2 regions of the Nocardioides salarius genome follow, and region 1 is predicted to be linked to the other one. Evidence: riboswitches for the same ligand, from Rfam matches in the RefSeq annotation. Region 1 holds a riboswitch; the other holds the start of a gene.
What was found. Region 1 has a riboswitch for thiamine pyrophosphate ahead of JOE61_RS07980 (thiamine ABC transporter substrate-binding protein). Riboswitches for the same ligand answer to the same signal wherever they lie in the genome.

Region 1 (7,542 bases):
TCGAGGTGGCGCGCGGGGGGATCGGGATGACCACGCTCGCCTACCTCGCGGTCGCCCCCGAGGGCCGCACCCACCGCGAGCAGGTGGTTGTCGGGCCGGCCACCGAGGCCGGGCTGGCCCGTCTCGCCGAGGCCGTCCACGACGCCGGCGCCGCCGTGGCCGGCCAGGTCGGGCACGCCGGGCCGGTCGCCAACGGCCGCTCCAACGGCGTGCGCGCCATCGCGGCCAGCCGGATGCCCAGCCCGCTGTCGATGCAGCTGGTCGCGGCGGCCACCGAGGCCGACCTGACCCGCGTCACCGGGGCGTACGTCGCGACCGCGCGCACGCTGGCCCGCGCCGGCTTCGACTGCCTCGAGCTGCACATGGCGCACTCCTACCTGGTCTCCTCGTTCCTGGCCCCGGGGCTCAACCGCCGCACCGACCGCTGGGGCGGCTCGCTCGAGAACCGCGCCCGCCTGGCCCGACAGGTCGCCCGCGCGGTGCGCGAGGAGGTCGGCGACGCGGTCGCGGTCACCGCCAAGCTCTCGCTCTCCGACGGCTTCCGCGGGGGCGTGAGCACCGACGAGGCCGTCGAGGTCGCCCAGCTGCTCGAGGCCGACGGGTGCCTCGACGCGCTGCAGCTCTCGGGCGGCTCGTCGCTGATGAACCCGATGTACCTCTTCCGCGGCGACGTCCCGCACCGCGAGTTCGCGGCCGCGATGGGCGGCCTGGTCGGCTGGGGGATGCGCACCCCGATGGGCCGGTCGTTCCTGAAGTCCTACCCCTTCGAGGAGGCCTACTTCCGCGACAAGGCACTGCGGGTGCGCGAGGCCGTCGACCTGCCGCTGATGCTGCTCGGCGGCATCAACCGGCTCGACACGATGGAGCAGGCGATGGCCGACGGGTTCGAGTACGTCGCCCTGGCCCGCGCGGTGCTGCGCGAGCCGGGCCTGGTCGACCGGGTGGCCCGCGAGCGCGCGGCCGGTCGCAGCGGCGAGGGTGCCTGCATCCACTGCAACCGGTGCATGCCCACCATCTACGCCGGCACGCACTGCCCGGTGCGCGACGCCGCCCGGGCCGCCGACCCGGGAGGGCGCGAAACCCTTCCGCAGATCTAGAACGTGTTCTAGATTGCGGGCATGACACAGGTCGTCCCCGAGAAGCCCCTGCGCGTCGTCGTCTGGTCCACCGGCACCATCGGTCGCCACGCGATCGCCGGTATCGACGCCCACCCCGACCTCGAGCTGGTGGGGGTCTGGGTCTCCAACCCCGACAAGCACGGCCGCGACGCCGGCGAGCTCGCCGGCCTCGGCCGCGAGCTGGGCGTGCGGGCCACCACCGACCGCGACGAGCTGGTGGCGCTCGCGCCCGACGCCGTCGTGCACGCCGCGATGACCGACGACCGGCCCTTCGAGGCCATCGAGGACCTGCTGTGGATGCTCGAGCAGGGCCTCGACGTGGTCTCGTCCGGGCCGGTGCTGCTGCAGTGGCCCGCCGAGATCCTGCCGCCCGACATGATCGAGCGGATCGCCGAGGCCGGGCGCCGCGGCGACGCCAGCCTCTACGTCAACGGCATCGACCCCGGCTTCGCCAACGACGTGCTGCCGCTCGTGCTGAGCAGCCTCTCGCAGCGCATCGACCTGGTGCGGGTCAGCGAGATCGCCGACTACTCCACCTACTACCAGCCCGTGGTGATGGGCGACCTCTTCGGCTTCGGCCGCCCGATGGAGGAGGTCGGGATGCTGTGGCAGCCCGGCATCCTCTCGATGGCCTGGGGCAGCGTGGTGCGCCAGATCGCCGCCGGCCTCGACGTCACCCTCGACGAGCCGCTGACCGAGGAGGTCGACCGGCGCGCCGCCGAGGTCGACACAGCCAGCGTCAGCGGCGACGTCGCCGCCGGCACCATGGGCGCGGTGCGCTTCCGCGTCGTCGGCAAGGTCGACGGCGTCGAGCGGGTCGTGCTCGAGCACGTCACCCGCACCGCCCCCGACCAGGTGCCCGAGTGGCCGACCCCGCCCGAGGACGACGGCTGCTACCGCGTCGAGATCCTCGGCGAGCCCGTCCTGAAGCTCGACCTGACCCACCACGGCGAGCACGGCGACCACAACGTGTCGGGGATGATCACCACCGCCCAGCGACTGGTCAACTCGCTGCCCGCCGTCTGCGCCGCCGCTCCCGGCCTGGTCACCGCCCTCGACCTGCCCCTGGTGACCGGGCGTGGGCTGGTGGCGCGCTGATGGGCATCCTCGAGCGCTTCACCCTCACCGACCACGTCGCGGTGGTCACCGGCGCCGGGCGCGGCATCGGCGCCGCCACCGCGGTCGCCCTCGCCGAGGCCGGCGCCGACGTGCTGCTCTCCGCCCGCACCGCCTCCCAGCTCGAGCGGGTCGCCGAGGCGGTGCGGGCCACCGGCCGCCGCGCCCTCGTGGTGCCCGCGGACCTCTCCGACACCGGGGCGGTCGCCGGGCTCGCGGAGGCGGCGTACGACGGGTTCGGGCGCCTCGACACGGTCGTCAACAACGTCGGCGGCACCATCCCCAACGCCTTCCTCGACACCGACGTGGCCTACCTGGAGGAGGCGTTCCACTTCAACGTCTCCACCGCCCACGCGCTGAGTGTCGCCGCGGTGCCGCTGATGCTGGAGGGCCCCGACGACGCGCAGCGCTCCATCGTCAACATCTCCTCGATGATGGGCCGCGCCTCCGGGCGCGGCTACCTGGCCTACGGCACCGCCAAGGCCGCGCTCGCGCACTGGGCCCGCCTGGCCGCCACCGACCTGGCACCGCGCATCCGCGTCAACGGCATCTACGTCGGCTCGGTGATGACCAGCGCCCTCGAGTTCGTCGCCGGGCAGCCCGAGATGATGGACCAGCTCGAGACGAAGACGCCGCTGGGGCGCGTGGGCGAGGCCGAGGACATCGCGGCGGCAGTGCTCTACCTGGCCTCGCGCGCCGGGCAGTACGTCACCGGCAAGGTGCTCGAGGTCGACGGCGGCATCCAGCAGCCGAACCTCGACCTCGGCATGCCGGACCTCGGGTGAGCCGCCCCGGGGGCGGGGCCTAGGGTCGGTCGGGTGACCGCGTCAACCAGTTCTCCCCAGCCCGGCCAGCAGCCCGACAAGCAGCCCGGCCAGCCGCCCCGCGGCGGCACGCCCACGGCGTACGCCGTCTCTCCCGACTCCGGCGAGCACTGGACCGTCGAGGGGGCCTGGGAGGTCGCGCCCGGCATCCACCGGATCCCGCTGCCGCTGCCGATGGACGGGCTCAAGGCGATCAACGTCTACACGATCGAGACCGACGACGGGCTGACCCTGGTCGACGGCGGCTGGGCGATCCCCGAGGCGCGCGAGCTGCTCGACCGGTGCCTGAAGGGGATCGGGGCCGGCTTCGGCGACATCACGCGGTTCCTGGTCACCCACGTGCACCGCGACCACTTCACGATGGCCACCGTGCTGGGCCGCGAGCTCGGCGTCGACGTGGCGCTCGGTGCCGAGGAGAAGCCCGCGCTCGACCTGCTCAACAACGCCGGCGACCTCACCGAGAACCCGTTCGCGGCGGTGCTGCGCTCGGCCGGCGCCCACGACGTCGCCGAGGTGTGGCTCGGTGTCGGCGAGGACGACCCCGACCTCACGCAGTGGCAGTACCCCACCACCTGGCTCGACGGCGACCAGCGCATCGCGGTCGGCGCCCGGGTGCTCGACGCCGTGCACACGCCGGGCCACACCCCCGGCCACTACGTCTTCGCCGAGGCCGACGCGGGCCTGCTCTTCGCCGGCGACCACGTGCTGCCCACGATCACCCCGTCGATCGGCTTCACGGTGCCCCCGATGGACCAGCCGCTGGGCCACTTCATGGCCTCGCTGACCCGGGTGCGCTCGCTGCCCGACCTGCGGGTGCTGCCGGCCCACGGCCCGGTCTCGCCGTCGACCCACGCCCGCGTCGACGAGCTGCTGGCCTTCCACGAGGACCGGCTCGACCAGAGCCTCGCCGCCCTGGCGGGCGGACCCCTGACCAGCCACGACGTCGCCGGCCACCTCGGCTGGACCCGCCACGAGAAGGCCTACGACAGCCTCGACGTCTTCAGCCAGGGCATGGCCGCCATGGAGACCAAGGCCCACCTCGAGCTCCTGCACGCCCGCGGCCGGGTCGCCCGCGAGGAGACCGAGGCGGGCGTCCTCTTCACCGCCACCTGACCCGTTGGTCGAGCAGTGACGAGCGCCAGCGAGGAGCGTCGCCGAGACCCGGCGAGCGGCCCACTCGCCGGACGCCGGGTGGTTGCGGGGTCTCGTCGACGCTCGAGCCTTCGGCCCTCGCTGCTCGACCAACGGCGGTGCCCCGGCGGCGGGCTACGCGCCGTGGGGGAGGCGCATCGGCACGTGCGGGATGCCGTCCTCGAGGAACTCCGGGCCGTCGGGGATGAAGCCGAAGGTGGCGTACCAGCCGGTCAGCGGGGACTGGGCGTCGAGCACGACGTCGCGGTCGGGGCAGACGTCGAGGGCGGTGCGCACCAGCTGGTCGGCGAGCCCGCGGCCACGGGCGGCGGGGGCCAGCAGCACCCGCCCGACCCGCCAGGTGGTGGCGTCGTCGAGCACCCGCGCGTAGCCGACCAGCTCGCCGTCGTCGGTGAGCAGCACGTGGCGGGTGCCGGGCTCGGGGTCGCGGCCGTCGAGGTCGGGGTAGGCGCACTCCTGCTCGACGACGAAGACCTGCTGGCGCAGCCGCCACACGTCGTACGCCGCCGCGGCGTCGAGGGCGGCGAAGGGCTGGGCGCTGATGGCGAGGGTCATCGCAGGAACTCCAGGGTGGTGGCCCAGGCGCGGGCGGCCTCGGGGATGCCCGGCAGCAGCGGGTAGACGTGGATCGCGCCGGGCTCCTCGACGTAGGTCAGGTCCCACCCGGCGTCGGCGGCGCGGTCGGCGAGGCGTCGGCAGGCCGGCACCAGCAGGTCGCGGGTGCCGCACAGCACCAGCGTCGGCGGCAGGTCGCCGAGCTCGCCGAGCGCGGGGGAGACCTCGGTGCGGGCCAGGTCGGCGTGGTCGTCGGGCGCGTCGTCGGGCACCCCGGCCCACCAGCGCGCGTAGAGCCGCAGCGACGAGGTGTGCAGCCACGGGTCGCGCCGGTCGAACCACGAGGTGGCCGGGCTCGAGGTGGTCAGGTCGACCCAGGGCGAGACCAGCAGCAACCGCTCGGGGCGCACCTGCCCCCGCTCGCGCAGCGCCTGGGCCAGCGCCAGGGCGAGCCCGCCGCCGGCGGAGTCGCCGCCCAGCAGCAGCCCGCCGAGCCCGGGGCCGGTGCCCCATCGCGTCACCAGCTCGGCCAGCGGATCGAGGGAGTCGCGCCAGGTGTGCTCGGGGGCCAGCGGGTAGTCGGGCAGCAGCACGCGTACGCCGAGCGCGTCGGCCAGGCGGGCGGCGTACCGGACGTGCACGGGGTCGAGGGGCGAGACGAACCCGCCCCCGTGCAGCCAGACCAGGGTGCGGGCCGGGGAGGTGCCGCGCCGGGTCAGCACGTGCACGGGGAAGCCCGCGGAGTCGTCGACCTCGTGCTCGAAGCGCAGCCCGAAGGCCGGGACCGACCGGGTCGGCAGCCGGCGGTCGAGCCCGGCGTGGGAGGACTCCACCGAGGCGCGCTCGGCGGCGGGGTCGGTGACCGCGCCGGCGCCGCGCAGGCGCGGCACGACGAGGGCCAGCAGGTCGTGGCGCAGGCTCGGCATGCCGCCCATCCCACCATGCGCCCGCCCACCTGCACGGGCGGAGCCGACCGGGCAGCCGACCGGGGGCCACGCCCCTCGACACCGCCGGATACCCTCGACGACGACAGACAGGGGAGCACCCGCCCGGCCCGGCCGGGGTGGTGCTGAGAGTGCGGACACGCCGCAGACCCTCCGAACCTGCTCCGGTTAAGACCGGCGAAGGGAGTCCAGATGCGACGCATGCGCATGCACATCCACCCGACGAGGACCGCGGTGGCCGCCGTCCTGGCGCTGGCCGTGAGCGGCTGCTCGCTGGTCGGCACGGGCGACGACGAGTCGGCCTCCGACCCGGCCGGGGGCGGTGACGAGGCGGGCGGCACCGTCGTGCTCGTCACCCACGACAGCTTCTACCTGCCCGAGGAGCTCGTGGCGGACTTCGAGCGCGAGAGCGGCTACGACCTCGAGCAGCGCGCCGGCGGCGACGCGGGCGCGCTGACCAGCCAGCTGGTGCTCAACACCGACAGCCCGATCGGCGACGTCGCCTTCGGCGTCGACAACACCTTCGGCTCCCGCGCCCTCGAGGCCGACGTCTTCGAGCCGACCGACCTCGAGACCCCCGCCGGGGTCGAGGAGAACGCGCTGCCCGGCGACGACGAGGGCGCCCTGGTCGCCGTCGACACCGGCAACGTGTGCGTCAACGTCGACACCACCTGGTTCGCCGAGCGCGACCTCGATGCGCCCGAGACCCTCGACGACCTCACCGACCCGGCCTACGAGGGCCTCTTCGTCACCCCCGGCGCCACCACCAGCTCGCCCGGCTTCGCGTTCCTGCTCACCACGATCGCGGCGTACGGCGACGACTGGCAGGACTACTGGGAGGACCTGCTCGACAACGACGCCAAGGTCGTCAAGGGCTGGGAGGACGCCTACCAGGTCGACTTCACCCAGGGCGGCGGCAAGGGCGACCGGCCGGTCGTGACCTCCTACGACTCCTCGCCCGCCTTCACCGTCGACGGCGAGGGTGGCACGACGACCCGGGCGCTGCTCGACACCTGCTACGAGCAGGTCGAGTACGCCGGCGTGCTGCGCGGCGCCGACAACCCCGAGGGCGCCCGCGCGGTCGTCGAGTGGCTGGTCTCGCCCGCGGTGCAGGAGGCGCTGCCCTCGTCGATGTACGTCTACCCGGCCGTCGAGGGCACCGAGCTGCCCGCGGAGTGGGCCGACCTCACCGAGCGTCCCTCCGACCCCTGGTCGGTGGACCCCGACGAGATCGACGCGAACCGCGACGAGTGGCTGCAGGAGTGGAACGAGCTGGTCAGCCGCTGATGACCACCCCGCGCCGCCTGCTCGGCCTGGTCGCGCTGGCCGGGCTGCCGCTGGCGGTGCTCGGGGTGTTCTTCGTGCTGCCCGTCTCGGGCATGGTCGCGCGCGGCTTCGTCACCGACGGCGACCTCGACGTCGGCGGGGTGCTCGAGGTGCTCACCCGGGCCCGCACCGGCCGGGTGCTGTGGTTCACGGTGTGGTCCTCGGCGGTGGCCACCGTGCTGGCGGTGGTCCTCGGGCTGCCCGCCGCGTACGCCCTGCACCGGCTGCGCTGGCCGGGTCGCCGCGCGGTGCGGGCGGCGCTGCTGGTGCCGTTCGTGCTGCCGACCGTGGTGGTCGGCGTCGCCTTCCGCCAGCTGCTGGGGGAGTCGGGCCCGGTGGTCGCCCTCACCGGCGGCCGGGTCGACCTCGACGGCACCGCCGCCGGCATCGTCGCAGGCCTCGTCTTCTTCAACGTCGCCGTGGTGATCCGCGGCGTCGGCGCCGCCTGGGAGGGCCTCGACGCCCGGCCCGGGGAGGCCGCGGCCGCGCTGGGCGCCTCCCCGGCCC
Region 2 (7,542 bases), 440 kb from region 1:
CGGCCACTACACCAAGAACATCTCCGACGCGCTGATCGAGAACCACGACGAGCTCAAGGCGCTGGTGGCCGAGAAGGTCCGGGAGGACCCCAACGCGCGTCTGGTCTCGCGGCTGCCGGGCTACGACACCATCGTCTCCGAGGTCACCGAGACCACGCTGCGGGTGATGATCGAGATGCTCTCCGACCCGCGCACCGACGAGCTGGTCTCCGACCTGCTGCGCAACAACCTCGAGCAGATCCGGGTCGCGGTGCGCCAGCGCGACCACGAACAGCTCGAGGGGCACGACCCGGCCGACCCGGCGCCGCCCGGCGCGCCCCGGCCCACGGTCTAGGCAGCGCGGGCGAGGTAGAGCAGGTACTGCTCGTCGCGGTCCTGCAGCCGCACGTCGTGGCGGCGTACGTCGACCTCGTCGAAGACCGACCGCAGCGCCGACTCGAGGTCGGGCGACTCCGCCGCCGACCAGACCACCAGCGCACCACCGGGGCGCAGCACGGCCTGCACGGTGCGCAGGAAGGTGCGCTCGTAGAGCCCGGCGTTGCCCTCGTGCACCAGGTAGCCGGGCCCGTTGTCGACGTCGAGCAGCACCAGGTCGTAGGTCTGCGGACGGGCCTCGGCCATCGCCACCGCGATGTCGGCCGCGACGACGCTGACGCGCTCGTCGGCCAGCAGGGCGGGGCCGTGCGGCACGGTGCCGTCGCGCATCCAGCCGATCAGGGCCTCCTCGATCTCGACGACCGCGCACCGCTCGACACGGGAGTCGGCCAGCACCTCGTGCATCGTGTAGCCCAGGCCCAGCCCGCCGACGACCACCGCCCGCGGGTCGTCGACCACGGCGAGCGCGGCCGCGGCCAGGGCGCGCTCGCTGGCGACCTCGACGGTGTCCATCACGAAGACGCCGTTGGCGCGCAGCTCGAGCGAGGCCGGGGCGTTCTCGTCGCGGCGCTCGGTGAGCACCAGCTCGCCGCGCTCGGTCTCCGCCCTGGCGATCTCCACGTGGTCCACGCACGCATCCTGCCCGACGCGGCGAGGGGCCCACGCCCGCCGTGGGGGTGAGGTTGGTCCTGGGCCCGCCTGGCTAGCGTCGAGGGGACACCCCACCACGAGGAGGACCTGTGAGCCAGGGCCAGCACGAGCGCGAGCAGGAGCGCAAGCGCGACAAGCAGAGCGACGCCGACGAGACCGGTGAGGCGTCCTCGGGCGGCCAGGTCTCGTCGGTGCAGAACATGGACTCCGCCGGCGAGGAGATCTCCGACGACCAGGCGGTTGCCGGGCAGCCCGACGGTGAGAGCGGCCGCGTCGACGAGGGCCCCACGGGCCCCAACGCCCGCAGCGGTTCCGACGAGAACTGACCCGAGCCGGCACGAGTTCCTCGCGAGCCGGCGCCAGTTCCTGCCCACGGGCGGGAACTGGCGCCGGCTCGGCGTGAAGTAGCGCCGGCTCGGCGCTACTCGGCGGAGCGGACCCGGATCCCCGAGATCGGCACGGTCACCGCGCCACCGGGGTCGGTGAAGAAGTCGTTGCCCTTGTCGTCGACGACGATGAAGGCGGGGAAGTCCTCGACCTCGATCTTCCAGACCGCCTCCATGCCGAGCTCGGGGTACTCCAGCACCTCGACCGACTTGATGCAGTCCTGGGCCAGGCGGGCGGCGGGGCCACCGATCGAGCCGAGGTAGAAGCCGCCGTGCTCGCCGCACGACTCGGTGACCTGCTTGGAGCGGTTGCCCTTGGCGAGCATCACCATCGAGCCGCCCTCGGCCTGGAACGACTTCACGTAGGAGTCCATCCGACCCGCGGTGGTCGGCCCGAACGACCCGGAGGCGTAGCCCTCGGGGGTCTTGGCCGGGCCGGCGTAGTACACCGCGTGGTCCTTGAGGTACTGCGGCATGCCCTCGCCGGCGTCGAGGCGCTCCTGGATCTTGGCGTGTGCGATGTCGCGGGCCACGACCAGCGGCCCGGTCAGGGAGAGGCGGGTCTTGACCGGGTGCTTCGTGAGCTCGGCGAGGATGTCGGCCATCGGCTGGTTGAGGTCGATGCGCACCACGTCGGCCTCGGCCTGCAGGGCCTCGTCGGTGGTCTCGGGCAGGTAGTGCGCGGGATCCGTCTCGAGCTGCTCGAGGAAGACGCCCTCGGGGGTGATCTTGCCGAGCGCCTGCCGGTCGGCCGAGCAGGAGACGGCGATCGCGACGGGGCACGACGCGCCGTGGCGCGGCAGCCGCACGACGCGCACGTCGTGGCAGAAGTACTTGCCCCCGAACTGGGCGCCGATGCCGAACGACTGGGTCAGCTCGAAGACCTGCTCCTCCAGCTCGAGGTCGCGGAAGCCGTGGGCGTCCATCGAGCCCTCGGTGGGCAGGTTGTCGAGGTAGTGCGCCGAGGCGTACTTGGCGGTCTTGAGCGCGAACTCCGCGCTGGTGCCGCCGATGACCACGGCCAGGTGGTACGGCGGGCAGGCGGCCGTGCCGAGCGAGCGGATCTTCTCGTCGAGGAAGCTCAGCATCCGCTTCGGGTTGAGGATCGCCTTGGTCTCCTGGAACAGGAACGACTTGTTGGCCGACCCGCCGCCCTTGGCCATGAAGAGGAACTTGTACTCGGGCTTCCCCGAGGTCTGGGGCGTGGAGTAGATCTCGATCTGCGCCGGCAGGTTGGTGCCGGTGTTCTTCTCGTCGTACGTCGTCAGCGGCGCGAGCTGCGAGTAGCGCAGGTTGAGCTTGGTGTAGGCCTCGTGGACGCCGCGGCTGATCGCCTCGCCGTCGTCGATGCCGGTCAGCACGCCCTCGGACTTCTTGCCCATCACGATCGCGGTGCCGGTGTCCTGGCACATCGGCAGCACGCCGCCGGCGGAGATGTTGACGTTCTTGAGCAGGTCGGTGGCCACGAACCGGTCGTTGCCCGACGCATCGGGGTCGTCGATGATCTTGCGCAGCTGTGCCAGGTGGGCGGGGCGCAGGTAGTGGGCGATGTCGTGCATCGCCTCGGCGGTCAGGCGCTGGATCGCCTCCGGGCTGACCTTGAGGAAGGTCTGGCCCTCGACGTCGACGGTCGAGACGCCCTCGGTGGTGACCAACCGGTAGGGAGTGTCGTCCTTGCCGGTGGGCAGGAGGTCGGAGTAACGGAACTCGGCTTCGCTCACGAGCGCCCAGGGTACGCCGCGTGCGTCGGCACTACTCTGCGGGCATGGGAGAGATGGAGGAGCGCGCCCCGGACCCGTTGTCGATGCGGGTCTCGCACGCCGACCGGGAGCAGGTGGCCGAGGTGCTGCGTGTGGCGGCGGGCGAGGGCCGGCTCGACCTCGACGAGCTGGAGGAGCGCCTCGACCTCACCTGGGCGGCCAAGACGTACGCCGACCTGGTGCCGATCACGCACGACCTGCAGCCCGCTGTCGAGCCGCGGCCGCAGGTGCCGTCGCCCCGCCCGGCCAGCGCGCCGCACCACGTGCCCGAGCACCTGTCGTCGCGCTCGATCATGGGCGAGTGCAAGCGCCAGGGCGTGTGGCGGGTCCCCGCGCAGCACACGGCGTTCGCGCTGATGGGCAGCGTCCTGATCGACCTGCGCGAGGCCGTGCTCGAGAGCCACGAGACGCGCATCCAGGCCAGTGCCGTGATGGGCGAGGTGAAGGTCGTCGTGCCCGCCCACGTGCACGTCGTCGTCGACGGCACGCCGGTGATGGGCGACTACGGCCAGGGCAAGGACAAGGTGCCGGCCGCGCTCGGCCCCGACTCGCCCGTCGTGCGGGTGCAGGGCGTCGCGGTGATGGGCTCGGTGCAGGTGCAGCGGCTGCCCCCGCCCGGCACGCCGAAGAAGTACCTCGGCACCTACTGAGGCCGCGGCGGCGGCAGACGATCTCCTGCGGGGAGGTGCTTGTGCGGCTGGGCCGGATGCATGGGCACGCTCCCCATGGAGGGGGCATGCCCTCATGTCGAGCCTCGGGTGGCCGGCTGACGCGGGCGCGACGTAGCCGGAAGGACCGAAGGGCCCTTGACCGTCATCCGCTCCGCGGTGCCACATGTGTCATTGGACCCTTCGGTCCTTCCGGCTACGAGAGGCCCCGAAGCGCCCGCCACGCCGAGATCCGCGCAGCTCAGGAGACTCCGCTCCGGGCCCGTAGTCGAACGGGCACAACGGCATGATCCCTCGGGATGAGGTCCGTCCAAGGCGGGATCCTGATGCCGGATGGCGGGTTGTGCCCGTTTGACTACGATCCACCGACCCCGGGCAGCCGACTGGCGCGACCGCTTCGGCGCCATCTACTTCGTCGACCCCACCGGCACCCGCCGCATCGACCACGCCGCGTGAGACCGCGGCAAGGGCCTTGACGTCCCCGCCCACCCCCGCGCTAGGTTCGTCTCGTCCACCACGGGAGCTCGCGGCAGCGGGCTGAGAGGGAGCTGAGCCGCTCCGACCGTCGAACCTGATCCGGGTAAAGCCGGCGAAGGAAGCGAGGAGCGATGGTGCTGCCACGTCTGTTCTGCCTGGTCGGCCCTGCCGACGACCTGTCCGTCCTGCCCGAGCTGGCCCGGCTGGGGGTGCGCGGCTTCCAGGTGCGCGCCAAGCACGAGCTCGTGCCCCTCGCCGACCGCGACATCCTCGCCCTCGCGCGCAGCGTGGTCGTGGCGGTGCGCCCGCACGGTGCCACCGTCGTGGTCGACGACCGCGTCGACGTGGCGCTGGCGGCCGGCGCTGACGGGGTGCACCTCGGAGCGCTCGACCTGCCGGTCGCCGATGCGCGCCGTCTGGCGCCCCGCCTGCTGGTCGGGGCGACGTGCCGCGACGCCGACGACGTACGCCGCGCCGCCGACGACGGTGCCGACTACGCCGGCCTCGGCCCGGTCTTCGACACCGTGAGCAAGCCCGGCCTGCCGCCGGCACTGGGCCTCGAGGCGGTCAGCGCCGCGACCGGAAGCCTGCCGCTGCTGGCCATCGGCGGCATCGACGCCGCCCGGGCCCGACAGGCGCGAGCCGCCGGCGCCCACGGGGTCGCCGTCATCGGCGCCCTGTGGCGACAACCCGACCCGCTGCACGCCGCCCGGGAGCTGCTCGACGCCGTCGCGTGAGCCGGGGGAGCACGGCCCGGGTCGAGGTGCTCGGGGCCGGGATCGTGGGCCTCGCGGTCGCCGACGAGCTGCTGCGGCGTGGCCACGACGTACGCGTCGTCGACCCCGCGCCTGCCCGAGGCGCCTCCTGGGCCGCCGCCGGGATGCTGAGCCCCGCCGCCGAGGTCTCGCACGACGAGCCGGCGCTGCTCGACCTCGGGCGCCGCAGCCAGGCACTGTGGCCGGGCTGGGCCGCGCGGCTGGGGTTGGCGACCTCGTCGACCGGCACGCTCCTGGTCGGCCGCGACGCCGCCGACCTGCAGGAGGTCGACCGCCAGGCGGCGCTCGTGCGCCGGCTCGGTGGCCGCGTCGAGGAGCTCGACTCCCGCGGCGTGCGTGACCTCGAGCCCGGTCTGGCCGGACGGGTGCTGGGCGGCGCCCTGCTGCCCGACGACCACAGCATCGACCCCCGCCAGGTGCTGGCCGCGCTGCTCGAGCGGGTGCCCGTGCAGCCCGAGCCCGGGCCGCCCGGCTGGGCCGAGGTCACGGTGCTCGCCACCGGCTCGACCCCGCCGGCGGCGTACGTCGACAGGGCCGGCCTGCCGCCCGGGCTGGTGCGCGGCGTGCGCGGCGAGGTGCTGCGCGCGCGCACCGACGACCCGCCCGGACGCACGGTGCGCGGCTGGGCGCGAGGCCGCGCCGTCTACGTGGTGCCCCGGGCGGGCGGCGAGGTCGTCGTGGGCGCCACCAGCGAGGAGCACGACGCCCCGCCGGTGGTCACCCTCGGCGGGCTGCACGCCCTGCTCGAGGCCGCCCGCGAGCTGCTGCCCGGCCTCGACCGCGCCGAGCTGGTCGAGGCGCTCGCCCGCGACCGGCCGGGCACCGTCGACGGGCTGCCCCTCGTCGGGCCCACCCCCGACCCCGCGCTGGTCATGGCCACCGGCCACTTCCGCCACGGCGTGCTGCTGGCGCCGCTGACCGCCGAGCTGGTCGCCGACCACCTCGACACCGGCCGGGTCGACCCGGCCATCGACCCCCGACGACTCCTGGAGAACCGATGAGACCCACCGAGCAGATCCTGCTCAACGGGCGGCCGGCGCCGCTCGTCGAGACGGTGCGCGACCTCGTGCCCGACCCCGACGGCCGCGCGGTCGCCGTCAACGGCGACGTGGTGCCGCGCGCCGAGCACGCCTCGCGCCGGCTGCGCGCCGGCGACGTCGTCGACGTGGTGACGGCGGTGCAGGGCGGATGAGCGACGTGACGGCAAGCGGGCTGCCCGCCCTGCGGGTGGCGGGGGAGGAGCTCCCCTCGCGCCTCTTCCTGGGCACCGGCGGGCTGCCGCACCTGTCCCTCCTGCCCGCCGTCCTCGAGGCCGCCGACCCGGCGCTGGTGACGGTCTCGGTGCGCCGCACCTCGAGCACCGGGGCCGGCGGGCTCCTCGACCTGCTGCGGACCGCGGGCGTGCGGCTGCTGCCCAACACCGCCGGCTGCACCTCGGCGCGCGAGGCGGTGCTGACCGCCCGCCTGGCCCGCGAGGCGCTCGACACGTCGTGGGTCAAGCTCGAGGTGATCGGTGACGAGACCAGCCTGATGCCCGACGTCGTCGAGCTCCTCGACGCGGCCGCGACGCTGGTGCGCGACGGCTTCACCGTGCTGCCCTACACGACCGCCGACCCGGTGCTCGCGCGTCGGCTCGAGGACGTCGGGTGCGCCGCGGTGATGCCGCTGGGCTCGCCGATCGGCTCCGGGCTGGGCGTCCTCGACCCGTACGCCGTCGAGGCCGTCGTCGCGGCGGTCGACGTGCCCGTCGTCCTCGACGCCGGGGTCGGCACCGCCAGCGACGCCGCCCTGGCGATCGAGCTGGGTTGCGCGGCGGTGCTCGCCGCGAGCGCGGTCACCCGGGCCGAGGACCCGGTGGCGATGGCCGGCGCGCTGGCCCACGCGGTCGAGGCGGGCGCGCTGGCGCGCGCCGCGGGGCGGATCCCGCGCCGGGCCGTGGCCCGCGCCTCGAGCCCGACCGCCGGGAGGATCGCGTGAACGCCCCGCCGTCGCCGTTGCCCCGGTTGCTGCTGCTCACCGACCGGGCCCAGCTCGCCAAGGGCCGCGGCCTCAGCGCCACGGTCGCCGAGTGCGCGGCCGCCGGCCTCGGGGCCGTGCTGGTGCGTGAGCACGACCTCGCACCCGGCGCCCATGCCGCGCTGGTCGAGACGCTGCTGGCGGTGCCGGGGCTCACGGTGCTCACCTCCCGCCGCCCCCACCCCGCGGCCCACGGGCTGCACCTGGCCGCCCACCAGCCCGCGCCGACGACCGGACGCTTCGGACGCTCCTGCCACGACGCGGGCGAGCTGGCCCGGGCCGGGGCCGAGGGGGCGGCCTGGGCCACCCTCTCGCCGTACGCCGCCAGCGCGAGCAAGCCCGGCCACGGACCGCCGGTCGACCCGGGGCTCGCGCGGCTGCCCGGCGCGCCGCCCGTCTGGGCGCTCGGCGGCATCGACGCCACGAACGCCGC

Region 2: linked by a shared signal. The riboswitch ahead of JOE61_RS05870 (thiamine phosphate synthase) and the one ahead of JOE61_RS07980 (thiamine ABC transporter substrate-binding protein) in region 1 are both predicted to bind thiamine pyrophosphate.

Annotation. Positions count from the first base shown of each region.
Region 1 is NZ_JAFBBZ010000001.1:1,637,464-1,645,005, reverse strand. Features, by position in the region: gene JOE61_RS08010 (oxidoreductase) at 1-1,097, shown strand, start outside; gene JOE61_RS08005 (NAD(P)H-dependent amine dehydrogenase family protein) at 1,119-2,216, shown strand; gene JOE61_RS08000 (SDR family oxidoreductase) at 2,216-3,019, shown strand; gene JOE61_RS07995 (MBL fold metallo-hydrolase) at 3,053-4,171, shown strand; gene JOE61_RS07990 (GNAT family N-acetyltransferase) at 4,325-4,765, opposite strand; gene JOE61_RS07985 (alpha/beta hydrolase) at 4,762-5,691, opposite strand; TPP riboswitch at 5,791-5,912, shown strand; gene JOE61_RS07980 (thiamine ABC transporter substrate-binding protein) at 5,911-6,996, shown strand; gene JOE61_RS07975 (ABC transporter permease) at 6,972-7,542, shown strand, end outside.
Region 2 is NZ_JAFBBZ010000001.1:1,198,168-1,205,709, reverse strand. Features, by position in the region: gene JOE61_RS05895 (hypothetical protein) at 1-334, shown strand, start outside; gene JOE61_RS05890 (spermidine synthase) at 331-1,005, opposite strand; gene JOE61_RS05885 (hypothetical protein) at 1,116-1,352, shown strand; gene JOE61_RS05880 (fumarate hydratase) at 1,448-3,133, opposite strand; gene JOE61_RS05875 (DUF1707 SHOCT-like domain-containing protein) at 3,178-3,822, shown strand; TPP riboswitch at 4,347-4,456, shown strand; gene JOE61_RS05870 (thiamine phosphate synthase) at 4,452-5,054, shown strand; gene thiO (glycine oxidase ThiO) at 5,051-6,094, shown strand; gene thiS (sulfur carrier protein ThiS) at 6,091-6,285, shown strand; gene JOE61_RS05855 (thiazole synthase) at 6,282-7,070, shown strand; gene JOE61_RS05850 (thiamine phosphate synthase) at 7,067-7,542, shown strand, end outside.